Regions from separate parts of the Pedobacter sp. GW822-FHT03F06 genome, predicted to be linked through region 3. Evidence: riboswitches for the same ligand, from Rfam matches in the RefSeq annotation. Region 3 holds a riboswitch; each other region holds the start of a gene.
The links. A riboswitch is a leader RNA that binds a small molecule or an ion and turns the genes downstream of it on or off. The one in region 3 is predicted to bind cobalamin.
Positions count from the first base shown of each region.

Region 1: another riboswitch for cobalamin. It lies ahead of AC1RJ8_RS08345 (TonB-dependent receptor plug domain-containing protein); the one in region 3 lies ahead of metE (5-methyltetrahydropteroyltriglutamate--homocysteine S-methyltransferase).
Region 2: another riboswitch for cobalamin. It lies ahead of AC1RJ8_RS08375 (TonB-dependent receptor plug domain-containing protein); the one in region 3 lies ahead of metE (5-methyltetrahydropteroyltriglutamate--homocysteine S-methyltransferase).

Region 1 is NZ_JBXANE010000004.1:146,825-157,510, reverse strand. Features, by position in the region: gene AC1RJ8_RS08350 (YncE family protein) at 1-119, opposite strand, end outside; gene AC1RJ8_RS08345 (TonB-dependent receptor plug domain-containing protein) at 116-2,152, opposite strand; cobalamin riboswitch at 2,248-2,443, opposite strand; gene AC1RJ8_RS08340 (serine hydrolase) at 2,527-3,774, shown strand; gene AC1RJ8_RS08335 (sigma-54-dependent transcriptional regulator) at 3,881-5,284, shown strand; gene AC1RJ8_RS08330 (chloride channel protein) at 5,497-7,287, opposite strand; gene AC1RJ8_RS08325 (RluA family pseudouridine synthase) at 7,362-8,084, opposite strand; gene AC1RJ8_RS08320 (response regulator transcription factor) at 8,326-9,015, opposite strand; gene AC1RJ8_RS08315 (redoxin domain-containing protein) at 9,119-10,231, opposite strand; gene gatB (Asp-tRNA(Asn)/Glu-tRNA(Gln) amidotransferase subunit GatB) at 10,231-10,686, opposite strand, start outside.
Region 2 is NZ_JBXANE010000004.1:160,293-170,978, reverse strand. Features, by position in the region: gene AC1RJ8_RS08415 (DUF3291 domain-containing protein) at 1-476, shown strand, start outside; gene AC1RJ8_RS08410 (hypothetical protein) at 494-745, shown strand; gene AC1RJ8_RS08405 (Dabb family protein) at 1,257-1,592, opposite strand; gene AC1RJ8_RS08400 (YMGG-like glycine zipper-containing protein) at 1,831-2,325, opposite strand; gene AC1RJ8_RS08395 (Dph6-related ATP pyrophosphatase) at 2,457-3,182, opposite strand; gene AC1RJ8_RS08390 (SIR2 family NAD-dependent protein deacylase) at 3,172-3,858, opposite strand; gene AC1RJ8_RS08385 (ABC transporter substrate-binding protein) at 3,867-4,808, opposite strand; gene AC1RJ8_RS08380 (DUF6580 family putative transport protein) at 5,036-5,623, opposite strand; gene AC1RJ8_RS08375 (TonB-dependent receptor plug domain-containing protein) at 5,663-7,528, opposite strand; cobalamin riboswitch at 7,626-7,817, opposite strand; gene AC1RJ8_RS08370 (DUF5074 domain-containing protein) at 8,091-9,194, opposite strand; gene AC1RJ8_RS08365 (PKD domain-containing protein) at 9,201-10,136, opposite strand; gene AC1RJ8_RS08360 (PKD domain-containing protein) at 10,141-10,686, opposite strand, start outside.
Region 3 is NZ_JBXANE010000005.1:233,065-243,750, reverse strand. Features, by position in the region: gene AC1RJ8_RS10750 (acyl-CoA thioesterase) at 22-408, opposite strand; gene metE (5-methyltetrahydropteroyltriglutamate--homocysteine S-methyltransferase) at 692-3,025, opposite strand; cobalamin riboswitch at 3,223-3,430, opposite strand; gene AC1RJ8_RS10740 (M14 family metallopeptidase) at 3,556-6,249, shown strand; gene AC1RJ8_RS10735 (DsbA family oxidoreductase) at 6,438-7,154, shown strand; gene AC1RJ8_RS10730 (DUF3820 family protein) at 7,354-7,575, opposite strand; gene mfd (transcription-repair coupling factor) at 7,674-10,686, opposite strand, start outside.

The DNA.
Region 1 (10,686 bases), on a different contig from region 3:
GTTGGCTCTGGCTCTACCTTCGTAATTTCGGAGGGTAAAGGCTGCGGATCTTTTCTGCAGGCGCTGATAATCACCATAAGAAAGGCCAAAATATATATCGGAAACTTTAAATGCCTCATAATTTATAGGTTAAGGTTAATCTGTAGTTTCTGCCCGGCATTGGGAAGTTTGGAATAATATCATAGTATTGGTTAAGCAGGTTATTTACCTCGCCATTGATGTTTACACTTCCTTTTTTTAATTTAAACTCATAACCAATTGCTGCGTCGTGGGTGTACCATGGCTCCATGTAATTGTAAATGTTGTTTGCTTTTTGGTTGTAACGGAATCCGGTGTAAATAAAGCCGTAGTTGGCATGCCAATTATGGTAATCTAAGCGGGCTAAAAAAGAACCGCTGTTTTCAGGGATGTAAGGAATTTGATCTTTATAAGTCTCTTCGAGTTTTGAAGTCACATCCACAGCTTGCTGGTAAGTATAATTGATGCCTATGTTGAGCATGAAATCATTAAGTGGTTCGAATGCTGTTTTTGCATTAAGCTCTAAACCACGTATATCAACCAGACCAATGTTGTACATTATCCAACGGTATAGGTTGGCACCAGGTTGTGCTACAATTTTATCTTTTACGCGGTTGTAATAAACATCCGATTGGATATCGATAAACTTTATCTTCTGGTTTTTGAAGCTTTTGAAATAGGTTACACCAAAATCATACTGTTTAGTGTACTCGGGATTTAACAGGGTATTGCCGATGAAAGTATAGTATAGATCGTTAAAGGTGGGCATCCTGAATATATCCTTATAAAATGCACGGATTCTGATATCCCGATCCTTTAACACTTTCCATGAGAGCATAACGGTTGGACTAAAAACCTGCTTGTTACCCGATGAGGAATAAAGTTTTACCCGATCGACTACGGTTGTGCTGAGCAGGTTTGCGTGGATATTAAGCTTCTCAAAGGTTATAGATGAGCTTAAAACATTTAAAAAAGTATTTCGATTTGGATAAGGAAACCTGTAAATATTGGCATCCAAAGTCTGGAAGGTATAGTCAGATGCATAAGCGGCCTCCCAAACCGAATTGATTTTATATTTTGCAGCAATCGATAGGTAAGCCTCCTGCTCTTTAAACCGGTTATCTAAAAAACCTGCTGTAGTTACATAATCGGGATCGAGGTAACGTTGATATATATAAGCATATTTACCGTTTACCATAATGGTGAATTTGTTAGAAAAACTTTTCTCTGCGCTCCCCTGAACAAAGAAATCGCGATCCCATATTCTTTGCTTAAAATCGAACCTGTTGGCTACAATTGCACCTGGTAATCCCCTATCTGATAAAAATGAATAGGCCTGCGCGTGCCATTTCCCATTTCTAAACTTACCAAACAATGCAGCCTGTAGACGAAAGCGCTCTACATCCCCATTATTTCTTACTGCAGTGGTATCGAAAACACCATTGGTATACCTGAATTTATATCTACCATCGGCATGTATATATTCGGTATTGATACTCGCCTTTAGCTTTTCATTAATCTTATATTGATAAACGAGAGCAGGATTGATCAGACCGAAGGATCCGCTTTTTAAAGCCAGTTCTATTTTTTGATTTTGTTTTTTTTCGAAATCGGCATCTTTGGTTTTGAGATAAATGCTGCTTGCGGCCGAATAACCTCTCGCCGGAATCAATAATTCGGGCTTTTGGCCACTGTAGAGAGAAATTTCTTCGAGATTGTTCAATGAAAATTTACCTAGATCAACCTGACCATTCTGAGCGTTGCCAATCTGGATTCCATCCAGAAAAACTGCGCTGTGATTGGTACCCAAACTGCGTACATTCACCGTTTTCATCCCACCTATTCCGCCGTAATCTTTCAACTGCACACCTGAAAGATAGCGGATGGCATCGGCAATAGATAAGCTATTGATTCTTTTAAGGTCTTCGGCAGATAGGATTTGTACCGGAGTAGGCGATTTACTTTGCTCCGTTAAGCGGTATTCTCTAATCTGAACTTCTTTCAGTTGCGTTGCTTTTTTGGTGCTGTCAGTTTGTGCCCTGGCATTTAAAGGCAATAGAAATCCTGTCCATAAAATGGAAGAATATAGAAAAAACTGCATTGTGCCCGCATAGGCAGAATGTTTACTTGTCATTTTGATTGTGAGTTTAACCCACAGCCAACAGATGGAAAAGAAATGAAATACGAATACGTAAGTACATCACCCCTTAGCTTCAATCCCCGAAAGCTATGAAATATAATGCTAAGGCAGGTCTTCTGACTTACTCCCGGGTTTCCGGCCTTCCCATCCCGACGAGTCGGAACAGTGGCAGATTGATTGGAAATCCGTTAAGGAGCTTACAGCTGCGGGACAGTTACAGATTTACACTGTATTCCCTTTTAATTCCGGGTGTAAAGCCGGAAACCAAAAGCGCTGCAAAACTAGCAAAATTAAACAACATGTAAAATGGATGATGGAAAATGGTGATTTTAACAGAAAAGACTAAATTAGGAATCAAATTTTCACTTATGAAAAGAATATTAATTGTTGCTTTTTCATTAATAAGCCTATCTGTTATGGCGCAAAAAACCGATACTGTTTTTCTGAAGAAACTGATGGAAACCAGGCCAGAACTTTTTTCTGCGGTACTCAATCATCCTGATCAAAACCAGATCCAGATTCTTTATACACAGGTTAACCGAGATGCGAAGAATAAACCTACATTTAAAACCTTTAGTTACAATCTCGATCCGCATCATTATTTTTATCCTGCAAGTACGGTTAAACTTGCTGCAGTCATTTTTGCTTTAGAGAAAGTAAACCGGTTGAAAAATACAGGTTTAACAATTAAAAGTGCTATGATTACAGATAGTGCCTATAAAGGACAAACGAAGGTTTTGACAGATACAAGTGCTAAAAATGGGCTTCCATCAATAGAACATTACGTTAAAAAGATTTTGCTTACCAGTGATAATGATGCCTTTAACCGTTTATTCGAGTTTATTGGTCGTGCCGAAATTAATGAAAAACTGAAAGCGAACGGATTATACGATAGCCGTATTTTAAACCGTCTGGCCATTGGCGACGCAGGAGAATCTGCGAAACATACCAATCCCATCAAATTTTACAATGGTGAACAATTGGTGTATGATCAACCGGCGCAGTACGACCCAAAAGCGTATGAATTGAAATTAAGCAACCTGGTAATGGGTACCGGATACATGGATAGCACCGACAAGCTGGTAAACAAACCTTTCAGTTTAGCGGGGAAAAATGCCTTCGCCATTAATGATCAACAGAAACTCATGCAGAAATTGATTTTTCCTGAGGCTTTTCCGGCTAAAGAAAGATTTAACCTTAACAAAGCGGATTATAAACTCATTTATACTTATATGAGCAAGTACCCAACGGAAAGTGATTTTCCTAAATACGATCCGAAAGCGTTTTGGCCAACCTATGCCAAGATGTTGTATTATGGTAGAGAACAGGTAACGCCAGATCCAAATATCCGCATTTTCAATAAATATGGCGATAGTTACGGCTTCATTATCGATAACTCTTATTTTGTTGATTTTAAAAACGGAATTGAATATTTCTTAACCGCAGTTGTGCAGAGCAATGAGGATGGTATCTTCAACGACAATAAATACGAGTACGAAACGGTTTGTTTCCCTTTTATGAAAAATCTGGGCAGAACCATTTACGAATTGGAATTAAAAAGAACTAAAAAACAGAAGCCCGATTTAAGTAAGTTCAAAATGGATTATGCTTATTAAAAACCTTTCCCATCTTTTTAGGTTTATAGCGTATTAATTGTATAAAAAACTATACATTAATTAAAAAATAATATATTCGCATTTCAAATAAAAGAATACATCTCTAATGGCTAAATTATTAATAATTGACGATGAGCGCGCGATAAGGAGTACCCTACGCGAAATTCTGGAGTACGAAAATTACGATGTTGAAGATATCGATAACGGTATCGATGGCCTCGAAATGATCAAAAAAGGAAATTTCGACCTGGTACTTTGCGATATCAAGATGAATAAGATGGATGGTATGGAAGTGCTCGAGCAGGCACAGATCATTAAACCCGATTTGCCATTCATTATGATATCTGGTCATGGAACAGTTGAAACGGCCATTGAAGCCAGTAAAAAAGGAGCTTTCGATTTTATTTCGAAACCACCAGATTTAAACCGGTTATTAATTACGGTCCGTAATGGTTTAGACCGTGGAAATTTAGTTACTGAAACCAAGGTTTTAAAACGTAAAGCGAGTAAAACCCGTGAAATTTTAGGCGAATCGGAAAGCATTTCTAAAATTAAAGAAACCATAGAACGTGTGGCTCCTACCGAAGCACGTGTATTAATTACTGGTGCAAATGGTAGTGGTAAGGAGTTGGTAGCTAGGTGGTTACATGAAAAATCGAACCGCGCAGATAGCCCTTTAATCGAAGTGAATTGTGCGGCTATTCCATCAGAACTGATTGAGAGCGAGTTGTTTGGTCACGAGAAAGGTTCATTTACCTCTGCTGTTAAACAACGCATCGGTAAATTTGAACTGGCTAATGGCGGTACTTTATTTTTAGATGAGATTGGCGATATGAGCCTTTCTGCCCAGGCAAAGGTTTTACGTGCCCTACAAGAGCATAAAATTTCGCGTGTAGGTGGTGAAAAGGAAATTGAAGTAAATGTTCGTGTTTTAGCGGCAACCAATAAAGATTTATTGAAAGAAATCGAAGATGGTAACTTCCGTATGGATTTGTACCACCGGTTAAATGTAATCAATATCCATGTTCCACATTTAACGGAACGTACCGATGATATTCCTGTTATTGCCCAGAACTTTTTAGAGAATATCTGCAGCGATTATGGGATGCCGGTTAAGAAAATAAATGATGGCGGTATGGCTGCTTTACAAGCTTTGCCCTGGACAGGTAACGTGCGTGAGCTACATAATATGATTGAGCGTTTGATTATTTTGAGCGATAAGGTAATTACCGAAAATGATGTACGTGCCTTTGCTAATCCAGGCGGCGGTACAAACATTGGTGCTGCAACCAGTGCACAGATTGCAGGTGCAGGAGGATCAGCCTTAGCTTCTTCTTTCGATTCGTTCAATAATTTTCAGGATTATAAAGATCATGCAGAGCGCGAATTTATCAAATTCAAGCTGGAGAAAAACAATTGGAACGTATCAAAAACAGCGGATGAGATTGATATCCAGAGAAGTCATTTGTACAGTAAAATTGAGAAATTCGGCTTAAAAAGAGCTGAGTAACTGATTAAGTTTAAAAGTTTTGAGGTTGGAATGTTTTAAGGTTGTCCGAGAACATTCCAACTTTTTTATTTATACATATAGACAAATCGTCATCTCGACTGAAGTGCAACGGAATGGAGAGATCTATGAGTAATATCCAGACAAAAAATTCTCCTCCAAAGGAGTTCCTTTGGAACACTACGGTCGAAATGACGATCTTGGAGAATTTAGAGTTATCCCATGTAATCATTTTGCCTCATCAGCAATGCCCGGTATTTATTAAAAATTGCTGTTTTGGAAACGAACCCCAAATATTGGTTCTGAGCCGTTAATACAGGTAAAATCCACACATTATCTTGCTCCATTTTCTCCAATACGATTTTCAGATCATCATTTTCTGTAATGGCGTTCGGTGCAGGTTGTACCAAATAAGAGGCTTGCAAATTTTCCTTATCAGGGTGATTGATCATCTCATTAAATAGTTCTTCTATGTAAATGATGCCCTTGAAATCGCCCAGTTCGTCTGTTACAGCGCAAATGTTTTTATGCGAATGCATAATCTCGGTCATCTTAACCGAAATCAGATCGTTCATATATAATTGAGGATAAGTTTTCTCGATCAGATATTTCAGTTTCATCTGGTTTAAAACAGTTGTATCCTTATCCTCATGAGATAATAACTCACCCTTATCGGCAAGTGCTTTAGTATAAATAGAATGTTTTTGCGAGCTGCGGTTAATGGCGTAAGAAATTGCAGTGGTAATCATCAACGGAACCATTAAAATATATCCACCCGTAATTTCTGCAATTAGGAAAATACCGGTTAAGGGAGCATGCATAATCGATCCTAAAGCAGCTGCCATACCGGCCACAATAAAATTAGATACGTTTAACTGCGCCAAACCGGATAGATTTACCACATAGGCAAATATAAACCCGATTAGTCCGCCCATAATTAAACTGGGTGCAAACGTTCCACCATTACCACCTGCGCCCAAGGTAACCAAAGTAGCTATCGATTTCATAAAAATGGTTACCACTGTAAACAGTACTACTAAAGCCGGAATGGTATTGTAATCGGCGAAAATACTATTATTGATTACCGCCTGGTAATCTCCTTTTAGTAAGCCCTTTATTGTGATGTAACCTTCGCCGTAAAGTGTTGGGAATAGAAAAACCAAAACGCCAAGCATTAAACCACCAACAATAACTTTGGTATAAGGATGTTTTATTTTATAGAATAGTCCTTTTACGGCATAATTTGCTTTGGTAAAATAAATGGAGAATAAGCCGATAAAACAAGCCAGTATTACATAATAAAACAATGCGTTCACTTTCCATCCTTCTGTAACCAAAAAGAAAAGTTGCTGTGTGTAGAATAATCTTGCTACTACTGCAGCTGTTGCAGCCGATAACAAAAGCGGGATAAACGCAGGAATGGTAAACTCTGGCAATAAAATTTCAATAGCGAAAACAATCCCAGCCACAGGGCTATTAAATGCTCCTGCAATACCTGCTGCTGCGCCACAGGCCACCAACATGGTAATTTCGCGATAAGATAAACCGAGTAAACGACCAAGATTTGAGCCTATTGCCGATCCACTGGTAACGATTGGTGCTTCCAAACCTGTTGAACCACCAAAACCTACCGTAACGGCTGCGGTAATAATCTGTGAATAAATATTATGTGCTTCTACCTTGCTTGATTTTTTCGAAATGGCATAAAGTAAAGGGGTTAAGCCCGTTTCGAATTTCGTTTTACGGATAAAGTATTTGATGTACAAAACCGTTAAGAAAATACCGATCATCGGAAATATAAAGTACAGGTAGTATTTATATTTCCAGTGCCAGTCTGATTGAAGAAATTCTTCGATGTGGTGGGTCAAACTTTTTAAAACGGCAGCTGCGAGTCCCGCTAAAACCCCGACAATTACGGCAAGGATAATTAAGAAATTACGGTTTGATATTTTAGATTTTCGATATTGGTTAATCTTATCAAGGTAATTTACAAATCTGATGTACATTCTATTGTTTTTTAATAGAGGGCGAAGGCCAAAAGTAACAAAAACAACGAAACGAGCCAATTTAAAGGGCTGTTTTATGCATCAAATTTATCCAATAACTTAATTAAGGTTGCAAAATCTTTTGGATAAGGTGCATCGATCACAATATCTTTGTCATCTAAAGCTTTAAAAACCAAATGCCTGGCATGTAATGCAAAACGTTTCATAATGGGCTGCTCCTCTTCGCCTTTGGTTAATTTATAACCTCTCTTAATTGATGAAAGAAAAACTGGTTTCCCTTTATACATATCATCACCAACAATGGCTGCCCTTTGTGTTGCTAAGTGGATACGGATCTGGTGCATTCTACCTGTTATTGGCTTGCATTCAACCAGTGTATAATGTTTGTAGTACTTTAACGAATCGAAAATAGTTTCAGCTCTTTTCCCTTCTGCCCTATCAATGGTTACGTTTTTATTGCCATCGTTCAAGATTGGAAGATCAACTGTTAACTGATCGAAAATAACGTGCCCGTCCACTACGGCATGATAGGTTTTATTTACTTTCCTTCTTTCGAACTGCATAGAAGCGTGGCGGTAACCTTCAGGATTTTTTGCGATGATTAGCGCACCAGAAGTTTCTTTATCCAAGCGGTGACAAACCTGTGCATCATCGCTATACTGTTTGGCCAGGCGTAATACATTGGTTTCTCCAGATCCACCGCGTTCATCGAGCGAGGCTAAAAATGGAGGTTTATTGATAACAATAAAATCGTTGTCTTCGAAAAGAATAAGGTCTTTAAAATTTGGAAACTTCAAACTGTGCTGCAATTAATGAACCGCAAAAATACGATTTTATTTTTTTAAGGCGGGCGTCACCCTGAATTTATTTCAGGACCACATTCTGGAAAGATGCTGAAATGAATTCAGCATGACGAATTCTTTACGCGTATCGTCCTCCTGAACTTGTTTCAGGATCTAATTGAAAATTTTAAGTCCAAAAAAGCCGCTCCGATGTTGATCAGAGCGGCTTAATAACTTTAGCTTTTATAATTATTACTTAAGAAAGCTCAAACTTATAACCTACTCCTTTTACGGTTGATACATATGTTTCGCCTAATTTTTCCCTTAGTTTACGGATGTGAACATCAATGGTTCTGTTTGTTACTACTACTGAATCTTCCCAGATATTTTTAAGGATCGATTCGCGGGTATAAACTTTTCCCGGTTTTGATGCCAGTAAATATAAAAGCTCAAATTCTTTTTTCGCCAATACCACTTTGTTACCGCCTTGAAAAACCAAATAAGCTTCACGGTCGATTACTAAATCGCCAATTTCCAATTTGTTTTCAGAGACTTCTTCTGTTCCTGTATTTCGTCTTAAAATTGCATTAATGCGGCTAACTAAAGCACGCGGTTTAATTGGTTTTGCGATATAATCATCAGCGCCTACATTAAAACCTGCAATTTCAGAATACTCTTCACTTCTGGCGGTTAAGAAAACCATAAATGTATTCTTGAATTCAGGTATTGCACGCATTAAACGGCAAGCCTCAATCCCATCCATTTTAGGCATCATAATGTCCAGGATGATTAAATCTGGATGTACCTTTTTCGCAACAGTAATTCCTTCTTGGCCATTGGTAGCTGTGAAAACCTGATAACCCTCTTTTTTAAGGTTATATTCAATAAGCTCCAGAATATCTGGTTCATCATCAACAATTAATATTTTCTGACCTGCGTTGTTCATAGTTAAATATTTGTTACGAAAGTAGTGTCTATGATGCAATATTTAGTTAAGCCTAAGTTAAGAAATTGTTAATTACTTAAATTAGTTTAACATGGAATTTGTTTTAAAGTAACGTTTTGGCTAAAAATGCCTCTAATTGATCGCCACGCAGGTTTTTAGCGATTATTTTTCCAGAGGGATCAACTAAGTAAGAAGTTGGGATAGCTTGCACCTGGTATTTTTTTACCGTTGCTCCGTTAAAATCTTTTAATTCCGAAACGTGTGTCCAGGTTAATCCATCTGCTTTCACTGCGCCTAACCATGCTGCCTTGTCGGTATCTAGCGAAATACCGATGATATCAAAGTTCTTATTTTTATATTTATTGTACACCTTAACCACGTTCGGATTCTCCTGACGGCAAGGCTGGCACCACGATGCCCAAAAATCGATCAGTACGTATTTTCCTTTATAGTCTGATAAATTTACAGGTTTGTCATCTGCTGTATTAATGGTGAATGCTGGAGCAACCTGTCCCACCTGAACTGCTTTTAAAAGTGCCATCTGTTTTACAAAAGTATCAACCGTAGCATTGCCTTTAATTTCTTCTTTCACTTCATCTGCAAATTGTACCAGTTCGGCTTCAAACTCCTGTGGACTCAAAGTATTCATGGCATAGAAACTGGCAAGCGTACCTTTGTTGTCTTTAGCAAATTTTATGATCTGCGTGTTTAATTGATTGATGTACGATTCGTACTGAGGTTTCATCGATTCCAGCACGGCCGCCCTGTTTTGAGGCTGTGTTGCTACTTTCGCTTCGAAATCGGTCTGTAGTTTTTCCACCTGTTTGGCAAAATTGTTTCTAATGGTATTTAGTTCTGATAATTTTTCTACCTCATTCGCCCCAGAAATTTTATAAGCCATTGTTTTGTCGGCCAAATCAGCTTCTAATTTAATGTCGTCGCCATTTTTTGCAATTAACATAAACTCATGGTTACCTACCGATACCCTAAAGAAATCAACAGAAGGGGTTTTACGGATGAATTTAAACTCACCTTTTTCTGATAGATTGGTCGAGTCGATTGCAACCATATTGCTATTTTGCATCCCATATAAAAATACTTTCTTCTCCGTACCCGGGTTTTGGAAAGTTCCATCAATTGTAAAGCTATCTTTGGGTTTACATGCAGTGAAGGCAATCGCGATCAGCATGATCAGGCTCAATTGTTTTAGTCTCATTATTTCAGTTTTTCAAGTATTAATTCATTTAATTTTTTAGCATCAGCTTTTCCTTTGGCTAATTTCATTACATCGCCAACAAACAAACCTAAAACGCCCTTTTTGCCTTTCTTGTACGCTTCTACCTGTTGTGGGTATTTATTTAACACTTCATCAATAAAACTACTTAATTCGTCTCCGTTTTCAGAGATCAATAAGTTTAATGATTGTGCCAGATCGGTAACTTTTGCATTTTCCTGTAATTCAACAGCAGGTAATAATTGTTGAATGGCAATTTGCTGAGTGATTTTTTTATCGTCAACCAGGTTAATTGCTTCTGCTAACTGTGCGGGATTAACCTTGAAATCAGATATCGTAATCCCTTTTTCGTTTAAAACCGCTCTAATTGGGCCAATTAACCAATTAATTAAGCTTTTTTTATTGTGAACAGCTGATTGAGCCTGGTTAAAGTAGTT
Region 2 (10,686 bases), on a different contig from region 3:
ATTTTTATCGCCATTCTTTCGTGCTGAAATGGTTTGGTTTCTTTGGAATAGAAAGTTTTACCATCTTATTAAAGCCTTTATCTAGCCATGGCTTATGGTCAGCAGTAGAGCCATTTAAGCCCAATAAAATGAGTAATGTCCACACGGGTAAGATTGCTGTAATTACAAGGGCAGCAATTAAATTTAACAAGTTGAAAGAGTTTAGACGGAATATTAAAAGAGCAGCTGATGCCATGCGTACAGCCCCAGGCTTTGTCTTGTCGGCAGGTATTGGCGAAAATCCATTTTTTGATCAGGCCACCTTTTCGATCTGGGCTGATGCGGACAGTATGAAAAACTATGCTTATAAATCTTTTGATCATTCGGATGTGATTAAGCTTACCAGGGAGCGCGAATGGTACAAGGAAGAGTTGTTTGCCCGTTTCTCGATTATAGATAGCTGGGGTACGCTTAATGGTGTATCTGTTGAATTGTAAATAAAAATATAAAATAAATGAGAGTAGTAGCAGAACTTCCGCATCCGGAATGTAAGATCACCATTTTTTCGATGAACCAAAAGTTTATCGTAAAGTTTGAGCAGGGTACCTTTGAGCAAAGTTATAAACTCGCAGAACTTGATCTGAGTGGAGGCGGTGTTAACGATGTGTTTGAAATTATTGATGAAGAATTTATCCAAACTGTAGTTGCGCGATTTAAGCTAATGCGTTCTGATTTTACAACGGCCTATAACAGGCATCAATACTAGTTGTTTTTTGGTTTAACTAATTGATTTTTAGTGAGTTATTTGTTTGTTTAAAATAATATTTTGAATATTTGATTGTTTTTGGAAAGAAAAGCACCTCCAGTGAATAGTGTTTGTTTAAATAAATATATATAACTAATTGGTATATTGATTTTTATATATAATCACAAAATATAATTTTATATGCTTATTTTGCCAAATAAATGGGAGGTTTGGACTTTCTTCATCCTATAATGAACAAATATCTATTGTTTTGTAACCTTGAAATAAATTCATGTTGACAAACCTCTTCCAGGTTACTTAACTTAGAATAGATTTCCCGGCTGCGCTCGAAATGACGGATCGTGGGGATTGATCCCTTCGTAAATGAATCTTTAATAAAAAATGCGCATCAATGAAAATATGAATTCATCTGTGCGCACCTATGGTTAAGGGTGGAAAGATCCTGAAACAAGTTCAGCATGACGCGCCGCAGAATGTTCCGTATGCTTGGCGTTTCTGTGGCTAAAACTTATTAAGAGATTATGGTATCGTGCACTACTACTCTATACCAGTTTTTAGAGAATTTTTCTACAGCATCTAAATGCACTTTATCTTCCTGGTAAGCATTATGGTCTGCAATGCTGGCAAAGGTAATGGTTAGCGAATAAGTAAAAGAGTTATCGGTAACAGGGCGTACAGGTGTACCTGCTGCTAAACCGTAACTTAACGTTTTAATATATTTTATAGGTTTTAAACTTTCAAAGAAGTTAGCGAAATCTGCGATCTCGGTTTTGGTTAGCTGAGGTTTTAACCAGAACATTACGAAGTGTTGGATCTGTCCTTTATCTGCGGTTTGGGTTTCTATCATGGTTCTTTTTTTTGTTAAATATATCGATCATTTTATATTAAGCACAAAAAATACAATGGAATTTTATATGGTATATACAATTTTTCTTGAATGTATTTAATGATTAGAAGGATGCTGAAATAAATTTACTCCGTAGCTTTCCGCTGCGCTACAGGTCAGCATGACGACCCGGGACAGGTAAAACAAAAAAAAAAGTCCCGATGTAAATCGAGACTTTGTATATCTTTAAAAACCTTTCTTAGTTTTTAGGCTGCACACGGCCAGATTTTCTGTCTTCACCTCTACCGATTAAATAACCGCCACCAGCTCCAACCAATCCACCGATGATAGCACCTCTACCTTTTTTCTTATCAATTAAAGCACCACCAACTGCTCCTGCTGCACCACCAATAACTGCGCCTTTAGCTGCATCGCTCCAACCTTTTTTCTTAGCTGTTGGTTGTGTGCCACCGTAAGCACTGCTAGAACCACCACCTGAGCTTGCATAAGATCTAGATGAGCTTGCTCTTCTAGCTGCAGCTAATTCTGCCTGGTGTTTAGCTTCTTTTTCCTGTTCTGCTTTGGCCACTTCGGCTTTTTTAAAGCTATCTAATCTTAAACTATCTTTAACTGCTTTAATGGCCAATTGTTTTTCGGCCTGTTGTTGTTTTAATGCTGCTTCTTCTTTTGCCTTATTATTACAAGCAAATAAAACTGAAGTACTTAATGCGATTACTACAAATATCTTTTTCATAACTCTTAATTTTTTAATATGACGCTTGTTTAGCTACCTAACCTCGCTAAACAGGTTTCAATATGTTGTGTGATTTAGTTAATTACCAATACTAAAGAAAAAATGATGCCAAAATGTTTTGAAAAGAAAAATTATTCCAATAAATCTATATACCAGAAGCCGGAAAGTGCTGTGGATGAACAAGGTGAATCGTCATCTGTTGTGGTTTTACTTGGAGCATTATAAGTTCTGAATACCTTCTCTCCGATGGTGAAAGTGATTGTATTCTTGAAAATTGGTCCTTCAAATGCAAAAGTATGGAACTCTCCATTTTCTCCGCAAGGATCAATATCAGGAGGAAGTTGCCTGAATAAATCAAGGCTGATTACTTTTCCACAAAAATTTTCGAGATTTTGCTGTGTGCAAACAATGATGGTTTTATAGTTCAGGTTTAGGAATTCTTCAATTAAATGTTTTGTATCTTTTTTCCAAAGTGGGAAAATAGCCTTAAGCCCAATTTCTGCTAATTTGTTTTCGCGATAAGTACGTAAGTCTTCTAAAAAGATATCACCAAAAATAGAATGCGTAATACCCTCTTCTTTAAATTTTGAAAGATGATGCTTCATGGTACTGTCGTAGGTTTCCATATCAGGCATTTCGCTCAAACGGATCTGATACAGTGGAATACCAATACTATCAGCTTGTTTAATTAATAAAGCTTCTCTAACGCCATGCATCGAAACACGGTTGTATTTTTCGGTCACTGTAGTAATCAGGTAACGGATTTCGATAGTAGGATCTTGTAGGGCATAGTGTAAGGCCAGTGTACTGTCTTTACCACCACTCCAATTAAAAATGCAAAGCTTTTTATCTGGCATTGGCTAAGATTTCTTTTAATTCTGTAATGCCTTCTACCGCATTTTTCTCAATGCTGATTACATTTTTATAACGTTTTACATCGGGTGTTTTTGGATCGATAATGTATTTGTCGACAAAGGAAGGCACAAAATCGATTAAGCCTGCTGCAGGATAAACGGCCAATGAAGTTCCGATAAGGACAAACAAATCGGCCTGTTTGCAAAGTTTAGCAGCTACCTCGATCATGGGTACAGCTTCGCCAAACCAAACTACATGTGGACGAAGTTGAGAACCTAATTCGCAAAGCTCGCCCATTTTGATTTCTGAACCAATGATGGGATAAGTTAAATCTGCTTTTCTATCTGATTGAGACTTGGTAATTACACCGTGAAGATGGGTAACTTTGGTAGAACCTGCCCTTTCATGTAAATCATCAATGTTTTGGGTAATAATCTCAACCTCGAAGTCTTTTTCCAAGTCAGCCAGTATCTGGTGAGCCAGATTGGGTTTTGCAGCTAAAACCTGTCTTCTTCTTTCATTATAAAATTCTTGCACCAATTCAGGATTTCGCTCCCAGGCTTCTGGGGTGGCTACATCATAGACATTATATCCTTCCCATAATCCATCAGAATCCCTAAATGTTTTTAAGCCACTTTCGGCACTGATCCCTGCTCCTGTTAAAACAACTAATTTCATATATATGATTACACAGATTTAAATGATTTCAGAGATTGACTGTGGTTGATGAATTTTTTGGCTATGTTTTCGTCTGCCATAAATATCTCCGGGTGGAACATACAGGCTAAAGCTTCTATGCCTTCAACCAGTGTACCTACGCTCGGTTGGGTAAACATATCAAAATCGGCAATATAAACCTGATTGTTTTTTACAGCTTCAAGATTGTTCCAGCCTGGTTTTGAAGTTAACAGCTCCATTTCTTCCATGCTTCTTTTCATATCAAAACCACATGGTGCAATGACCAAAACCTCTGGGTTATATTTCAGGATTTTATCCCACTGGGTCACAATAGAGTCGCCGGCAGGATTAGACAACATATCAACGCCACCGGCTGCTGCAATCTGAAAAGGAATCCAGTGTCCGCAGTTGTAGATCGGTTCGATCCACTCCATTAACATAATCCTTTTTAGTGGTGCACGGTTTGCCCTAAGCTGGTCTAAAATATGATCTGTTTTCTTTTGCAGGCCTGCAAGATAATTTAAAGCCACTTCTTCCTTTCCTAAAGCCCTGGCAATGGTAATGGCACATTCGAAAACATCCTGTAAGTTATTTGGCGATAAAGGCACCAGTGTTGGCTTTTTGCTAAGCTTCATTACGGCTGTTTCGGTACAAACGGTGTCGATATTGCAAACTTCGCATATATCCTGCGTGAAAACCACATCAGGTGCGATACTTTCCAGCAGTGCATCATCTACCCAATACAAACTTTTGCCCTGTGCTTTGGATGCCGAAAAGATCCGGTCTATTTCGATACTCGAATAGTTTTTGCCTTCTAGTATGCAACGTACAACTTTGGGCTGGTCTGTGGCCTCTTTAGGGCATTCGAATGTTACACCATGCAAGTATTCCTGCAGGCCCATATCGTAAATCATTTTTGTAGCGGCAGGTAAAAAGGAAACAACTTTCATATCTATATTTTATGCGTCATCCTGTCCCGATTTTACATCGGGATCAGGATCTATTCTTAACGTCAGATATCCTTAAAGTCATATCATCTTAGTAGATACTGATCCCGAACATTCGGGACAGCCTGACGTAAGCCCTAAGTTAAAAAAAATCCTCTTTTGAATCGAATCAAAAGAGGATTTCTATGTTGTTTTCACTTGATTGGTATTATACCAAACAATGGATATTGCTACAACTCTTGTGTTTGCAGTTTTAATACCGGGTATTTTGCTTTTAAAATTTCGAAAGCTCCAAAAAGCAAAGCACCATAAATCATTGTTCCTTCTAAAAATCTGATTTCGAACGGAATAGCCTTAATTAAACAATCTATAAAACCATTTAAGTTTTGTGTATACAGTGGGTTCTTATACCATGAACCGATATCACTTACTATCCAATGAATAAATACAATTACGATTGTAGATAGGAATAAGCTGGCAATATTTACCTTTTTTAATAAGAAACGACCGGCTAAAACCATTAATGCAATTGCAAGGTATGTCCAAAGTTCCTGAACTAAAAACATATCTACATACTGTTTATAGATGGTTGTGTAAAGTACTAAATCACTTAAAAATAAACTTAATAGCGGAAAAGCAAATGCTTTAAGATGATCTTTAAAATAAGCGCCTCCAAATAAAGCTACCGCTCCTATTGATGAAAAATTGGCAAACTTTAATTCATCTGAGTTAAATGTTACCAGCAAACGTAAAGCCGTTATTGCCAATATCATTAACAACAAAATTAAAGTACGTGGATTAAATTTTAAATGAGACATGCTATTTCTGGTTAATATTTAAGCAAAGTTAAATTTTTATTAGCGGATATTAAAACTTACGCCTGTATTAAAGTTGAAGCCAGGTGTATTGTAGCCAATAATTTCAGTGTATTTTTTGTTCAGGATATTTTTGGCATCAAAAAATAATTTCACACGTTTTTTAGCCAAAGCATATTCTACGTATGCATTTAACAAGTAGTATGATGGCATCTCTTCATTTAAATAAGATATAAAATTGGTATCGAAACGTTTGCCAAAATAACGGAAGTTGACACTTGTATATAAATTGCCAGTTGCCTGCGCACCTGCATTAATGCCGAAGGTGTGTTTTGGTCTGCGGATTAAAAAATTGGTTGTTCCTGTATTTCCTTCTACAAAAGCATAGTAACCATTGATATTGAAAACACTAAATTTTGCAGCTGGCTCAACCTCAAAACCCTTATATTTTTGGTTACCCTGATTAATGTAACCTGTGGTATAAACAATGGCGTCAGTTAAATCGCGTTTGAAACCTGTAACACGTAAAGTAAAGGCTTCATCAGCAATGTTTAAGTTTACACCGGCTTCATAATTTTGAGATTTTTCAGGTTTCAAATCCAGATTGGCGCCGTACTGACCGAACAACATATTCAATGTAGGAACTTTGAAAGCTGTAGATACTGTTCCAAATAATTTTACTTCTTTAATGATGTTAATGCTTGGGGTAATCGAATAAGTATAGTTCTCGCCATATTGATCGTGTTTGTTGTAACGTCCGCCTACTTCGAGGTTAAAAATGCTTAAATCATGTAAAAACAATGATCCGTAAGCGGCGAAGATATTGGTTGTTGGGTTTTTGGTGTCGGTAATCAACTTCATTTTTCTATCGTCGATACCTACCAATAAATCTAATTTATTTCCAAGTTTCTGGTTGTAGAATAGATCAACCACATTAAGCTTTCCGAAGTTTAAAAAATTACTTGGAAAACCTGCATAACTAGACTTTACGTCGTTCGAGTTGCTTTGGTGGCTATAATTTAGCGTTATTTTACCGGTATTGAATTTATATTCAGCGTTAAAGCCTGCACTAAACTGTTTTAAAATAGAATTATTGTTAGGTAAACCATCGGTAAATCCATCTTGATCTATTTTATAATCGCCATAGAAATAACGTAAAAACGGATTAACTGAGAAATTTTTGTCGAGTTTGATCCCGAAATTTGCGTTTAAACCATCAGTTTTAAAACCATCTTTATCAAATATAGCTGCACTTCCTTGTGGTACAGCGGCTTCAGAAATTCCGTCGGTTTTCAAATGGGTATAATTGATGTTGTATGAAAAACCTTCCACGCCACCATTTAAGCCGATCGTTCCTTTGTAAGTTTCGAAGCTTCCGGCACTGGCTACACCGTAAATGGTATTTCCTTTAGGTCCACCCTTTTTAGTGATGATATTGATTACTCCTGCAACGGCATCAGATCCGTAAATGGTAGACTGCCCACCTTTTAGGATTTCGATATGATCAATCTGATCGATTGAAAACAGACGTAAATCGAATGTTCCGCTAATACTTGCGGGATCGTTCTGTACGATACCATCAATAAGAACCAGGGTGTAGCCACCAAGTGCGCCCCTTGTAAATATACTTTTGTCCTTGCCCTGATTACTATATCCCCCACTGATAACGATACCAGCTTGCTCGTTCAATAAATCAGGCAATGACTTACCGTTGCTGCGTTCTAATACTTCGCGGCTGATAATGGTTACCACTTTACCTGTTTGTGATTGTTTTTGATCGTTTTTTGTTGCAGAAATTACAACATCTTTAAGCTGCAAACTGTCTTGAGTTTGAGCATTAGCCACTTGGCTAATCATTAACTGTGCTAGCCCCAGACTGGCTACAGTTAGCATTCTTTTTTTGTTCATTTGATTGTGGTTTTGCCCACAGCCAACAGATAGAAAAGGAAATGAAAATACGAAAAACGTTAAGTATCTCAATCCTAGCTTCAATCCCCGAAAGCTATGAAATTAAATGCTAAAGGCAGGTCTTCTGACTTACTCCCGTTTTTCTGTCTTCCCGTACCGGATAAGCGGAACAGTGACTTATGGATTGAAAAACGTTATAGAGCTTACAGCTGCGGGACAGTTACAGATTTACACTGTATTCCCTTTTAATCCCAATTTTACATCAGGAACCAAAAGCAGCGCAAATGTAGTAAAAAGAGCGGAGAGAAAGGAGACCGATTAGAAACAGTTTAGCATCTTAATGGCATATGGTTAAAACGGAGTTGGTTCGGGGTTGGTTCGGACTTAAGACAGGGTTGTGACAATAATACCCGAACAAAATGCGAGGTAAATGTGTAGCTAATACTTCCTGATACCTAATCAATTTTACAACAGGTTTAGCTTTAAGGCTAGCGAAACCATAAAAAAAGGCCTGCACCACTGGCAGACCTTTAACTTCGAGAGGTAATTACTGAATGATATTTTAATGAAATATGGCTAAATCAGGGAAATAGATTTTACTAAAATCAGTTGTTACTCCATCACCACCGTATTTGATTTTTTTAACCAAAGCACCAGTTGATGCATTATAGATGAGTAGATAATTTACAGTAGAAGCTGCACCATAACCCTGGATTCCGTTAACTACGATATAATCTTTATTCCGATCGTAACGGATAGCACCGTATACCATAAAAGGATCTTCGGTAATATTGATAAATGGTTGCGATAAGGATGTTTTATCACCATCAATATATTTATAAATTGATTTTCCAGCGTGATAAAAAACTGCATTTTCTTTGGTTGACGCGGTAATACGCGTTGGCGCATCAAGACCGAAAGATCCTAAAGCTATTGTTAAGGCAATACCTGCAGTATCTAAATTATTGTCGATTGCGATTAAACGGCTACCTGTTGAAGCCCAAACTTTGCCATTTGGTGTTTGTGCGAATCCACGGTTAATGTTCGAGAAACTTTTAACCAATGAGTAATTGCTCGACGAGATGATTTTTGCTCCATTACTCTGCAACAAATAAACGTTATCTCCTTTTTTCAACATATCGCCTGTATTTACAGCACCAACAGTTGTTAGTTTATTTTGAACGGTAAGTGTATTTAAGTCTATCTGATATACGCCGTCATTTGCACTCACCAAGCCTCTGCTCCCATCAACCTGGATAATACTTCTCCAGTTGCTGGCTTCTTGTATATATCTGGCCTCTTCTTTTAAAGTTTGCTCGTTTATTTTTACAATGGGCCCGTTTATTTTGCTCATCAAATAAATGCTACCGTTAATTATCGACGCAAATTGTAAGGTGCTGGTTTTGGGTGTATTCGATAATATTTTCCCTGGGTTTTCCTTTTCGTATGCCCTGATCGAAAGGGTATCATCGCCATAACGGTAAAAGCTTACTGCACCTGCGCTCTGTCCGTAAGATCCCTCGCCGATTACGAAGAAACCATTTTCATATTTCCCTGCTACCGGATTGGTCTGTATATCTTCTACATTGTCTTTTTTACAAGAATAAAGACCTGTTATTAAAAGAGCTGCAGTTACAAATAATGGCTTAAAGTTGAATTGTTTCATAGGGTATTATTTATTTTTTAAAAGTTTAAGATCTACCGCTCCACCGAATTCTGTAGAAATCTCACCGATGTAGCGCGAACGGTTGTTATCATTATCTGGACTAAAGGGATTACCGTTACTGTTTTGGCCTGTGTAAACCTTTACAAAGTCGATGCTGCTTAAGGTTACTTTTTTACCTGTGGCATCAACAGCCCAATCGATATCGAAGGTGTTGTATCCTCTGCCAAATTGTTCCTGTAGGCTTGCATATTCGCTCGATCCATTGTCGGCGTAACCAAAGTCCAACGGTTTATTGGTAATGATTTCTCCTGGGGTGAGTGTATTTTTGACCAAGGTTCCGGTAAAGGAAATTTCATTTGTAGTAGCCCATGAAGGGAAATAATCTTGCGTGTGAAATTGATTTTTTAGTACAAGGCCCTCTTCTCCCTGATTGTCCGTCCAGCGGATATCATCAGTTAATTTCGATGGTTTGTAATAGGTGATTTTGTAATTCTTGATGGTAGCCTGATCGTTATATTCACTTCCGGCAAGTTCATACCAAACATCATCTGGCAAACCGTTTTTATTCAGATCTTGCATTACACATACAATGCCTGGCTCTGAAAATTCCATGCCAACACCGATAAGCGGATTGCCGTAAATACCAAGGTCTGCTCCAGTTGCATTGGTTATACTGTGATCGAAGCCGAATATAATATAACCGCCAAAACCTCCCAGTGAAACCAGGCCATTACCTGCGTTGCCAATTAGGATATCAGTTTTAACAAGGTCGTTGGTAAATTGCCCTGGAGCTTGCTTAAATTCATATATTTTATTGAGGTATGGCGATTGGTTAACCGTAGGTTTATCTCCTTCCCCATCTTTATCAACTGCATTTTCCTTCTTACAGGAAAGAAGTACAGCAGATAAAAGTGCTAAGCTTACTATTGATTTTATTTTCATCAGCTTATTTATTAATGCCCAGATCTACTGCGCCTTTAACTTCGGTTGAAACTTCTCCAAGGAGTGTATTTCCTTTTTCTCTTTGCCCGGTATAAACTTTTACGAAATCGATGGTTTGCAATACGATTTTCTTCCCGGTTTGATCAACGGCCCAATCAAGATCTAAACTGTTGTATCTTTTAGTGGCATAATCATCTGCTATCGACCAACTATCGGTATAACCCCATGCAAATGCACTGTTAATGAAAATGCTGCCGTTTTTGCCCCAGGTGGATGGAAGCAAGGTGCCTTTTAATGTTAATTTTTCCTGGTTAGGGGCAAATTCAGGGTAGAAATTGTGTTTGTGAAAATTGTTTACATCGTAGGTTCCGCTGCCGCCTTGATTGTCTGTCCAGCTTACATTGGCAAAACCTTTCGGGTTGATGTAGGTAATTTCGTAGTTTTTAACCGTAAGTGGGTTGTTGTATTCGCTGCCGGCGAGCTCATACCATTCATCATCTGGTTTACCGTTTCCATTCGCATCCTGACTCACCATTACGATCCCTGGTTC
Region 3 (10,686 bases):
TTTTTGCCAAAGCTTACAAGATTATTTAATTACCTGAACCGGCTTTTTATTTTCATCAATGGCCACAAAAGTAAAATCGCCGTGCACCGCCAACTCTCTTCCCTCGGCATACATCTGCTCGATATAAATTTCTACATTAACCTTTAAACTGGTATTCCCCACATGGTTTACCTTACCGATAAGCTCTACGATAGTGCCTGCCGGGATTGGTTTTTTAAAATCTATCCGGTCGCTGCTTACCGTAACCATAATCTGACGGCTAAAGCGGGTTGCGGTAATAAAAGCAACTTCGTCCATTAAATGCATGGCTGTTCCGCCAAAAAGGGTATCGTAATGGTTTGTTGTATTGGGGAAAACGGCTTTAAAAATGCTGGTTTTAGAATTTTCTATTCTTTCTTCTAGGGTCATGGGTTAAATATAGGTGCTGTAAAAAGCTTTGGCAACTTTCTAGCTATTTTTAGTAGAAAATTGCCAAATTAAAAGATTTGCCTTGAGAAATGGATACTGAAATGTAAAAAATGTGCTTTCAGTAATGCAATTAAGTAGCGAAATAACTAAAAACATGTCATCCTGAGCTTGCCGAAGGACAGTCTTTTTAGTTATTTCACGATAAGGGTCTTCGACAAGCTCAGACTGACAACAATCGAATTCTTAACTTAATAGTATTGGTTTCTGTGTGACAAAATTAGAACTAATTCACCTGAAGATCTGCAGCAAGTACCTCTTCGGCTTTACGCATTTCTTTTGCGGCTTCAACCATTTCTATTAGTGCCTTTTTGGTTTCGTCCCATCCGCGGGTTTTTAAACCACAATCGGGGTTTACCCAGAGTTGCTCGGAGGGAATAACAGCTTTTGCTTTTTTGAGCAACTGAACCATTTCTTCCCTCTTCGGAACCCTTGGAGAGTGAATGTCGTATACCCCGGGGCCAATTTCGTTTGGATATTTAAAATCGGCAAATGCGTCTAATAATTCCATCTGCGAGCGTGAGGTTTCGATGGTGATTACATCGGCATCCATATCGGCAATGTTTTGGATGATATCGTTAAACTCCGAGTAGCACATGTGGGTATGGATCTGTGTGTCGTCTTTCACACCACTCGCCGAAATTTTAAAGGCTTTAACCGCCCAGTTCAAATAGTTTTGCCAATCAGCTTTGCGCAATGGTAAACCTTCTCTAATGGCTGGCTCATCAATCTGAATGATTTTTATGCCTGCATTTTCCAGATCGCAAACTTCATCGCGGATGGCCAGAGCAATTTGAGTGCAGGTTTCTGATCGAGGTTGATCATTACGTACAAACGACCATTGTAAGATGGTTACAGGACCAGTTAACATACCTTTCATATATTTTGAGGTGAGCGACTGCGCATAGGCGGTCCATTTTACCGTCATAGGTTTCGGCCGCGAAACATCACCAAAAATGATCGGTGGTTTTACGCAGCGTGAGCCATAACTCTGTACCCAGCCATTTTTAGAGAAAGCAAAACCATCTAGCTGTTCACCGAAGTATTCAACCATGTCGTTGCGTTCAAATTCGCCATGAACCAAAACATCCAGATCGATCTCTTCCTGCCAGTTTACGGCTTTTGCAGTTTCTTTCGCAATGAGATCATCATATTCTTCAACGGTAAAAGTTCCGTTTTTAAGCTTTGCTCTCCAGCTTCTTACCTCTGCCGTTTGTGGAAACGATCCGATGGTAGTAGTGGCGTAACTTGGCAGATTGAGTTCCTGTTGTTTAATTTTTCTGCTCGAAAATGGACTTAAGCGTTCTGCATCCTGCTCTTTTAATCCTAAAACACGTTGTTTAACTTCGGGATTGTGGATGATTTTAGAAACTTTACGGTTAGCAATCGCGATCTTATTTTCCTCAAGTTTTTGCAGGGTAGATGCAGGGCTTTCGTTGGTGATCAGTTTTTTTAGGGTAGCTACCTCCGCAATTTTTTGTTTCGCATAAGCCAGCCACTGTTTAATTTCGGCCGAAAGGTTTTGCTCATTGGTTTCATTGTCTAAATCAACTGGTGAGTGGATTAAGGAACAAGATGGGGCAATCCATACTTTATCCAGGCCCCTTTTTTCTACTACTTGATTAATGATGGAAACAGATTTTTCGAAATCATTTTTCCAGATGTTTCTTCCGTCTACCAAACCTAACGAAAGGATAGTATCTTCCTTTAGTGAAGCTAAAGCCTCAGTCAATTGACCTTCAGCACGTACCAGATCGATGTGTAAAACATTTACCGGTAATGAAGTTGTTAAAGCTAAATTATTGCCCAAGCCTTCGAAATAGGTAGCCAAAACAATTTTTATCCTTGGAAAAGCCTTTCTGATCTCTTTATAGGCATATTCGTAAGCTTTCTTGTCTTTTTCGGTAAGGTCTAAAGTCAAAAAAGGCTCATCAAACTGAACATATTCAACATCCAAAGCATCTAAGCGGGATAATATCTCGATATAAACCGGAAGGAGATTTTTGATCAGATCGATTTTTTCGAAACCAGCTTCTTTTTCTTTTCCCAATAAAAGGTAAGATACCGGGCCGATTAAAACAGGTTTTGTAGTAATGCCCAATTGTTTTGCTTCGTAAAACTCATCGATAATTTTGGTAGAGAAAAGTTTAAAAGGCTGGTCTTTGTAAAATTCAGGAACAATGTAATGGTAATTGGTATCGAACCATTTGGTCATTTCCATTGCTACCACATCCAATCCCTCTTTTTGATAACCTCTTGCCATGGCAAAATAGAGATCAAGCTCTGAATTTCCTTTTTTCAATATCACTTCGTTATACCTTTTCGGAATGGCCCCAAAAGTTAAAGAATGATCAAGGACATGATCATAAAAAGAAAAGTCGTTCGAAGGAATGAGGTCAATTCCAGCTTCTTTTTGAAGGTTCCAGTTTTCGTGGCGAATGTTTTTTCCCACCTGAAGTACATTTTTGTACCCAGTTTTATCTGCCCAGTAATTTTCGCAGATTTTCTTTAATTCCCTTTGGCTACCTATTCGCGGATAGCCCAGATTTTGCGTTAGCATCTCTTTTAAAGATTAAGTAAATAAATCGTTTAAAAGCCCTTAAAGCAATATTTTATAATGTTTTTTGTTAGAAATAAAGAGGAAAGGTTCGCGCACAAGCAGCCTACTCATCAGCAAAAAGCTTAAAGCAAGCATATAAAATGTTTAATTTTATGGTGTACAATCAGACCTGACCAATTACTTTATAACGCGAAAGCACCGTCAATTCAATATAGGCAGGTCTCCTGACTTATTCCCGATCTTATCGCCTTCCCATCCCGGTAAACGGCACAGTGGCATGAATGATAAGACCGTTGTCTTTTTAATAAAAGACAGAATTTACAGTTGCGCGACAGCTCGTGATTTGCACACGATTCCCTATTAATCCCGGGTGTAATTCCGGGAACCTGTATCGGTTGATGAAAAATAAAGTTAAGAACTTACATCAAGGCAAATGTATGGATTAGGATTTAAAACTTGTAACAAATTTACAGCAAGCCGTTTTTAGCGCTTATTCTCTATTATATTTGATTACCTAACTAAACTTTATTATGATAAAAATCTACTTTAAAAGGCTTTTTATTGCTTTTTTAATGGTAAATAGCTATGCGGTGCTGGCGCAGGAAGTGCCAACGCCTAAATCGCATTTTGGTTTTGATATCGGCGACGATTATCAATTGGCCAATTATACCCAAACAGAAGCTTATTTTAAGAAACTCGCGGCATGTTCTGACCGCATTAAACTGGTTGATATTGGCAAAACCGAAGAAGGCAGAAGTCAATACATGTTAATCGTTTCTTCACCAGAAAACCTCAAGAAATTAGACCGTTACAAGGAAATTTCGCAACAGCTGGCACACGCAGAAATTACAGCGGAGCAGGCAAAAGCATTGGCCCAGGAAGGTAAAGCAGTAGTTTGGATAGATGGTGGCCTGCACGCCAACGAGGTAGTGGGTGCGCATCAGCTGATTGAAACAGCTTATGAGTTTGCCTCCAGAAAAGACCCTGAAACCCTGCGCATTTTGGATAACGTAATCATTTTGTTTACCCATGCCAACCCTGATGGGCAAGAACTGTTGGGCAATTGGTACATGAGAGAGAAAGACCCTAAAAAAAGAACAACCTCAGGTTTGCCTGTTTTGTATGAAAAATATGCAGGCCATGATAACAACCGCGATTTCTTTATGTTAAACCTTAAAGAAACGCAGAATATCGGACGCCAGCTTTTTGTAGAATGGATTCCGCAGATTATGTATAACCACCATCAGGCTGGTCCGGCGGGAACCGTTGTTGCCGGGCCTCCCTACCGCGATCCTTTTAATTATGTTTTCGACCCCACGTTGTTAACCAGTTTGGATGCCGTTGGTGCGGCCATGCACAACCGAATGAATGTAGAAAACAAACCTGGTTATACCCAGCGTGGAGGATCGGTTTACTCTACCTGGTACAATGGCGGTTTAAGAACCACCACTTATTTTCATAATATGATTGGGCTCCTGACCGAGATTATCGGGAACCCTACGCCTTCTGAAATTCCGTTAGTTCCTTCGAGATTATTGCCTAACGGCGATTCACCAAACCCGATTACCCCGAGGAAGTGGTACTTTAAAAACTCGATCGATTATTCGGTATCGTTAAACTATGCCGTTTTAAACTATGCGCAACGCTATCGCGACGAATTGTTGTACAACATTTACCAGATGGGCAGAAATTCGATAGAACGTGGTAAAAAAGATACCTGGTCTTTTTCTCCAAAAAAAATAGAAGCCATTAATAACGCGGCTAAAGGTGAAAAAGGGGCGTCAATTGCCGGAGGTGATGCAGATTTTGGGGCAAGGAGGCAGATCAGTATGAAAGCTTTTGATACGGTAATGAAAGCTCCTGCAAACAGAGATCCCCGCGGATACATTTTAAGTGCCGATCAACCGGATTTTAACTCTGCTGTTAAATTTTTAAACGCTTTGATCAGAACGGGTATTGTGGTTCAAAAAGCAACCGCTTCATTTTCCGTTGCGGGAAAAAATTATCCTGCCGGAAGTTATGTCATAAAAACCGATCAGGCTTTCCGTCCGCACGTTTTGGATATGTTCGAGCCGCAAGATCATCCAAACGATTTTAAATACGAAGGGGGTGCACCAATTCCACCATACGATGCTGCCGGATGGACTTTAGCTTATTTAATGGATGTGAAATTCGACCGGATTTTAAATGATTTTTCAGGGCCGTTTGAGAAAAACCCTTACGGAGAATTATTAAAGCCAGACAATAAATGGCCTAATGGATCAAATTATGTGTTAAGTGCAGCACAAAACGATTCTTATACTGCAGTGAACGATCTTTTGAAAAATAAAATTGAAGTTCACCGTTCTACTGAAAATGGCGATTTTTATGTTTCGTCAGCAGGGAAAGCAATATTGGAAAAAGCAAACATTAAACTCAAAACTGCAGCCGTACCAAAGGATAAGATTAAAATTTCTGCTGGCAGAATTGCGCTTTGGGATACCTATGGAGGCTCTATGGCTTCAGGCTGGCTGCGCTTTTTAATGGAACAATATCATTATACTGCAACGGTAATTTATCCGCAGGATATTGATGCCGGAAACTTAAAATCTAAGTATGATGTAATTATTTTTGTAGGTGGTGCGATCCCATCGGTTCAGGGAGGTGCTGGAAACAGATTTTTTGGGCCAAAGGCAGAGGAAGTTCCTCAGGAATTTAGAAACCGTTTGGGAAGGATCACCGCAGACAAATCAATCCCTGAATTAAAGAAATTTTTGGAGGCAGGCGGCAATATTGTAACTATTGGTAGCAGTACCAATTTAGCCTATCATTTAAATCTCCCTGTTCGCAATGCAATGGTTGAAATCGTAAATGGAGAGGAAAAGAGATTGCCAGCTGAAAAATATTATGTCCCGGGAAGTGTTTTAAATGTTGGCGTAGATACAACTTTGCCAAGCAATTGGGGCATGGAAAAGGAGGCTGATGTATACTTTGATAATAGCCCTGTTTTTAAGCTCACAGGCGACGCTATTGCAGCAGGAAAGATTAAACCTTTAATGTGGTTCGAAAACGCCACCCCGCTACGCAGCGGCTGGGCCTGGGGGCAGGCTTACCTGCAAGATGGGGTAACGGCCTTCGAGGCAAAGGTTGGTAAAGGCAAGCTGCTTGTTTTCGGACCTGAAATTGCTTTTAGGGCACAAACACATGGCACTTTTAAGCTGATATTTAACCAGTTGTATAAGTAATCACATCTATAAATTACTCGGATTTGTCACGTTGAGCTTGTCGAAACGCTTAAAAACGTATTATTTCTATCCTTCGACAGGCTCAGGATGACAGTTCTATATTAATATAGAAAGCCACTACCCTAAACGATAGTGGCTTTTTACTTTGATCTTACTTTACCCAACTTTAATCACCTTAATTTTGTGTTATGAAAGTAGAAATCTGGTCGGACGTGATGTGTCCGTTTTGCTATATCGGGAAAAGACATTTTGAGCAGGCGATAGAAAAATTGCCGTTCAAAAATGAAATTGAAGTCGATTGGAAGAGCTATCAGCTCAATCCTGAGTATCACAATACCAATAATGAATCCGTTTACGATTACCTTTCGCGAAGCAAGGGAATGCCAATTGAGCAGGCTAAACAAATGACCAAGCAGGTGGTCGATATGGCTGCAAACGCCGGTTTGAAGATAGATTTTGATACGAATATTCCTGCCAATACCTTTAATGCTCATCGTTTGATCCATTTGGCGGCAAAACATAATCTTCAGGATTTAGCTGAAGAAAAACTGTTTGAAGCGCATTTTGTAAACAGTAAAAATATCGGTGAAACGAGTGTTTTGATTGATCTTGCTATAGAAATAGGTTTGGATAAGGATGAGGTTGAATCAGTTTTGAATGGAAATGAGTTTGCTGAAGCTGTCCGTTACGATATTTATGAAAGCCAGAATTTAGGGATCCGCGGTGTACCTTATTTTGTAATGGACCGCAAGTATGGTGTTTCGGGTGCTCAACCTGTTCAGGCATTTACCGATGCACTTACTCAAAGTTTTACCGAATGGAAAGAAGCTCAACCTAAAACCACAATAACCTCATTAAATAAAAATGATGATGCAGTTTGTGATGAAAATGGGTGTGAGATATAGCCTTTTTCCCGCAGATTAAGCTGATCAACGCAGATTTTACCCAACTCGTCATGCTGACCTTTAGCGCAGCGGAAAGCTACGCAGTAAATTTATTTCAGCATCTATTGCGTTAATTATGAATTAGATCCTGAAACAAGTTCAGGAGGACGATCGTTTTCGGTCCTTCGACTCCGCTCAGGATGACGATCGCTCGGGATATTTACCGTGGCTGGTTCTTCAACGGCGTTAACAGATACTCTAATCCATTTACTCGGATCTCAAACATAGTAGCCATTAAATCGCCTAATTTACCCTTGGGGAAGCCCTTATCCTTATACCAAAGCAAATAACTTTCAGGGATATTGCAGATCAGATAACCTTTATATTTTCCGTAAGGCATTTGCATTTTCACTAAATCGAGCAATAAGGTAGGGTCTAACATTTCATTTTAAGATAAACTAAGTTTAAAAACATTAAATCAGTCAGTTCGTTGATCAAATTAACGTTAATTGAGTCAGTCTATTGACTGAATTAATGTTTTTAGTCGATAAGCTCTAAAGTTTCTATTGCCTCTTCAACAGTATTTATGTTATCGAAAGCAATCCTTAAGGTGTTTTTTACCTCTTTTAAATTACACATACGTGGATGGTTCTGTGCAAAAGTTAAAATCTTGGTAAAGGTATTCGAATCGAAATAAGCAGATTGTTTATCGCTTAAGAAATATCCTCTTAAGCTGTTTTTCTTGAAACTAATTTTCTCGAAGCCTAATTTCTTGCCCAACCATTGCAAACGTACCACGCTGAGCATGGTTTTTACCTGTGGCGGAACCGGACCAAAACGGTCGGCCAAATGTTTTTCAAAAATAGCTAATTCTGCTTCGTTATTGAGTTTAGAAAGCTCGGTATATAAATTGTAACGCTCGGTAATATTGGTGATATAAGCATCCGGAATGTACAATTCCAGATCGGTATCTACCTGCGTAAAGCCCACAAACGGACGGGCAGGTTCATTTTCGAACAGGCCTTTAAACTCGGCTTCTTTTAATTCTTGAATAGCCTCGTCCAAAATTTTGTGGTACATCTCAAAACCGATTTCCGCAATAAAGCCACTTTGTTCGGCGCCCAATAAATTTCCACTTCCACGGATATCCAAATCCCGCATGGCTACGTTAAAGCCGCTTCCCAGGTCAGAAAATTCTTCAATGGCACTTAAGCGCTTCCGGGCTTCAGAAGTTAAAGTAGATAGTGGCGGTGAAAGTAAATAACAGAAAGCTTTTTTGTTGCTCCTGCCTACCCGGCCACGCATCTGATGGAGATCACTTAAACCAAACATATGTGCATGGTTAATAATAATGGTATTGGCATTTGGGATATCTAAACCAGCCTCAATAATCGTGGTAGCCACCAAAACATCTTTTTCACCATTAATAAAATCGAGCATTACATCTTCCAGTGCGTCGCCATCTAGCTGGCCATGTGCAATACCGATCCTGGCTTTTGGAACCAGTTTCTGGATCAATCCACCCAATTGCATCAGGTCATTTACGCGGTTATGGATAAAGAAAACCTGTCCGCCGCGGTCTAATTCGAACTGAACAGCCTCTTGAATCAGTTTATCATTAAAAACATGCAATTCAGTACTCACCGGTTGCCGGTTTGGTGGCGGTGTACTGATGATGGATAAATCTCTTGCGCCCATCAAAGAAAAATGCAGCGTTCTCGGGATCGGAGTCGCGGTAAGTGTTAAAGTATCAACGTTTACCCTTACAGCTTTTAACCTTTCTTTTGCGGTAACACCAAATTTCTGCTCTTCATCAATAATCATGATGCCGAGATCCTTAAACTTTACATCTTTGCTCAGCAAACGGTGTGTGCCGATTAAAATATCAACTTTGCCTGCAGCTGCTTCGGCTAACGTGTCCTTAATCTGTTTACTGGTTTTAAAACGGTTAATGTAATCAACCGTAACCGGGAAATCTTTTAAACGTGACGAAAAAGTTTTGAAATGCTGTAAGGCCAATATGGTTGTTGGTACCAGGATCGCTGCCTGTTTACCTTCTGCTACCGCTTTAAATGCCGCACGTACTGCAATCTCTGTTTTTCCGAAGCCGACATCACCACATACCAAACGATCCATTGGATGCGGCGATTCCATATCCTTTTTCACATCCTGGGTAGCTTTTAACTGATCGGGGGTATCTTCGTAAATAAAAGAAGCCTCCAATTCAGTTTGTAAATAGCTATCTGGCGAAAATGCCGTTCCAGCCTGGGTTTTGCGCAAAGCATAAAGCTTGATCAAATCCCTGGCGATATCTTTAACTTTTTTTTTAGTAGTTTTTTTTAGCTTATCCCAGGCATCGGTACCCAGTTTATTCATTTTGGGTACTCCGCTTTCCTTACCGCTGTATTTGGCAATGCGGTTTAACGAGTTGATGTTTACATAAAGCAGGTCGTTATCCGCATAGATTAAACGGATCATTTCTTGTGTTTTTCCATTTACCTCAACCTTTTCAAGCCCGGCATATTTGCCGATGCCATGATCGATGTGGGTAACGTAATCGCCGGATTTTAGTTCCCGAAGATCTTTTAGGGTAATGGCCTGACTTTTCTGATAGCCTTTTTTAAGCTTGTATTTATAATATCGATCGAAAATCTGGTGATCGGTATAAAATGCGGTTTGGATCTGTGGATCAACAAAACCTTCGCGCAACATGCTATTGATCGGCGTAAACTTGGCCGTTTTATCAATATCCTCTAAAATGGCATATAAACGTTCAACCTGTTTTGGTGAATCAGTAAAAATAAAATTAACAATACCCTCTTTTTCATTTTCCTTAAGGTTGTGAATGAGTAGGTTGAAATCTTTATTAAACGATGGCTGTGGTTTGGTTTCAAATTCAAAACGGTCGGCGGTTTTATAAAAAAACTGCTTCCCGAATTCGATGATTGGAAAATCCTGAAGATGATCGCCCAGTAACTTTTCGTCAGTAAAGGCAAATTTTGGATCAATCCATTCGGGATTTTGGTTTTTATCTACCGCTGGTAGTGCTTTCCAAAGTTCAACAGCCTTTTTAAAGCCCCCTTTAACAATATCGAGGGTAAATTCTACATCCTTAAACCAAAGCTGTGTATCCTGATCGATATAATCGAGGATGCTGATGTTGCTTTCAGTTAAAAATTTCGCCTGAACATTCGGGACAATGGTAAGCGACTTAACATCGGCAACCGAAAGCTGACTTTCAATTTCAAAACTCCTGATACTTTCTACCTCATCACCAAAAAACTCGATACGGTAAGGAAGATCGGATGAGAAAGAAAATATATCTACAATACCGCCACGGATAGAAAATTGGCCTGGTTCGTAAACAAAATCTCTTCTGTCGAAATCGTAATCAATTAAAAATTCGTTGATAAAATCGATGCCCAACTTGGCACCCAGACTAATTTCTAAAGTGTTTTTTTCTAAAGCAGAGCGGTCAATAACCTTTTCGGCGATGGCTTCGGGATAAGAAACCACAATTTTTCCGTATTCCGAATCGTGGTTCAGTTCGTTC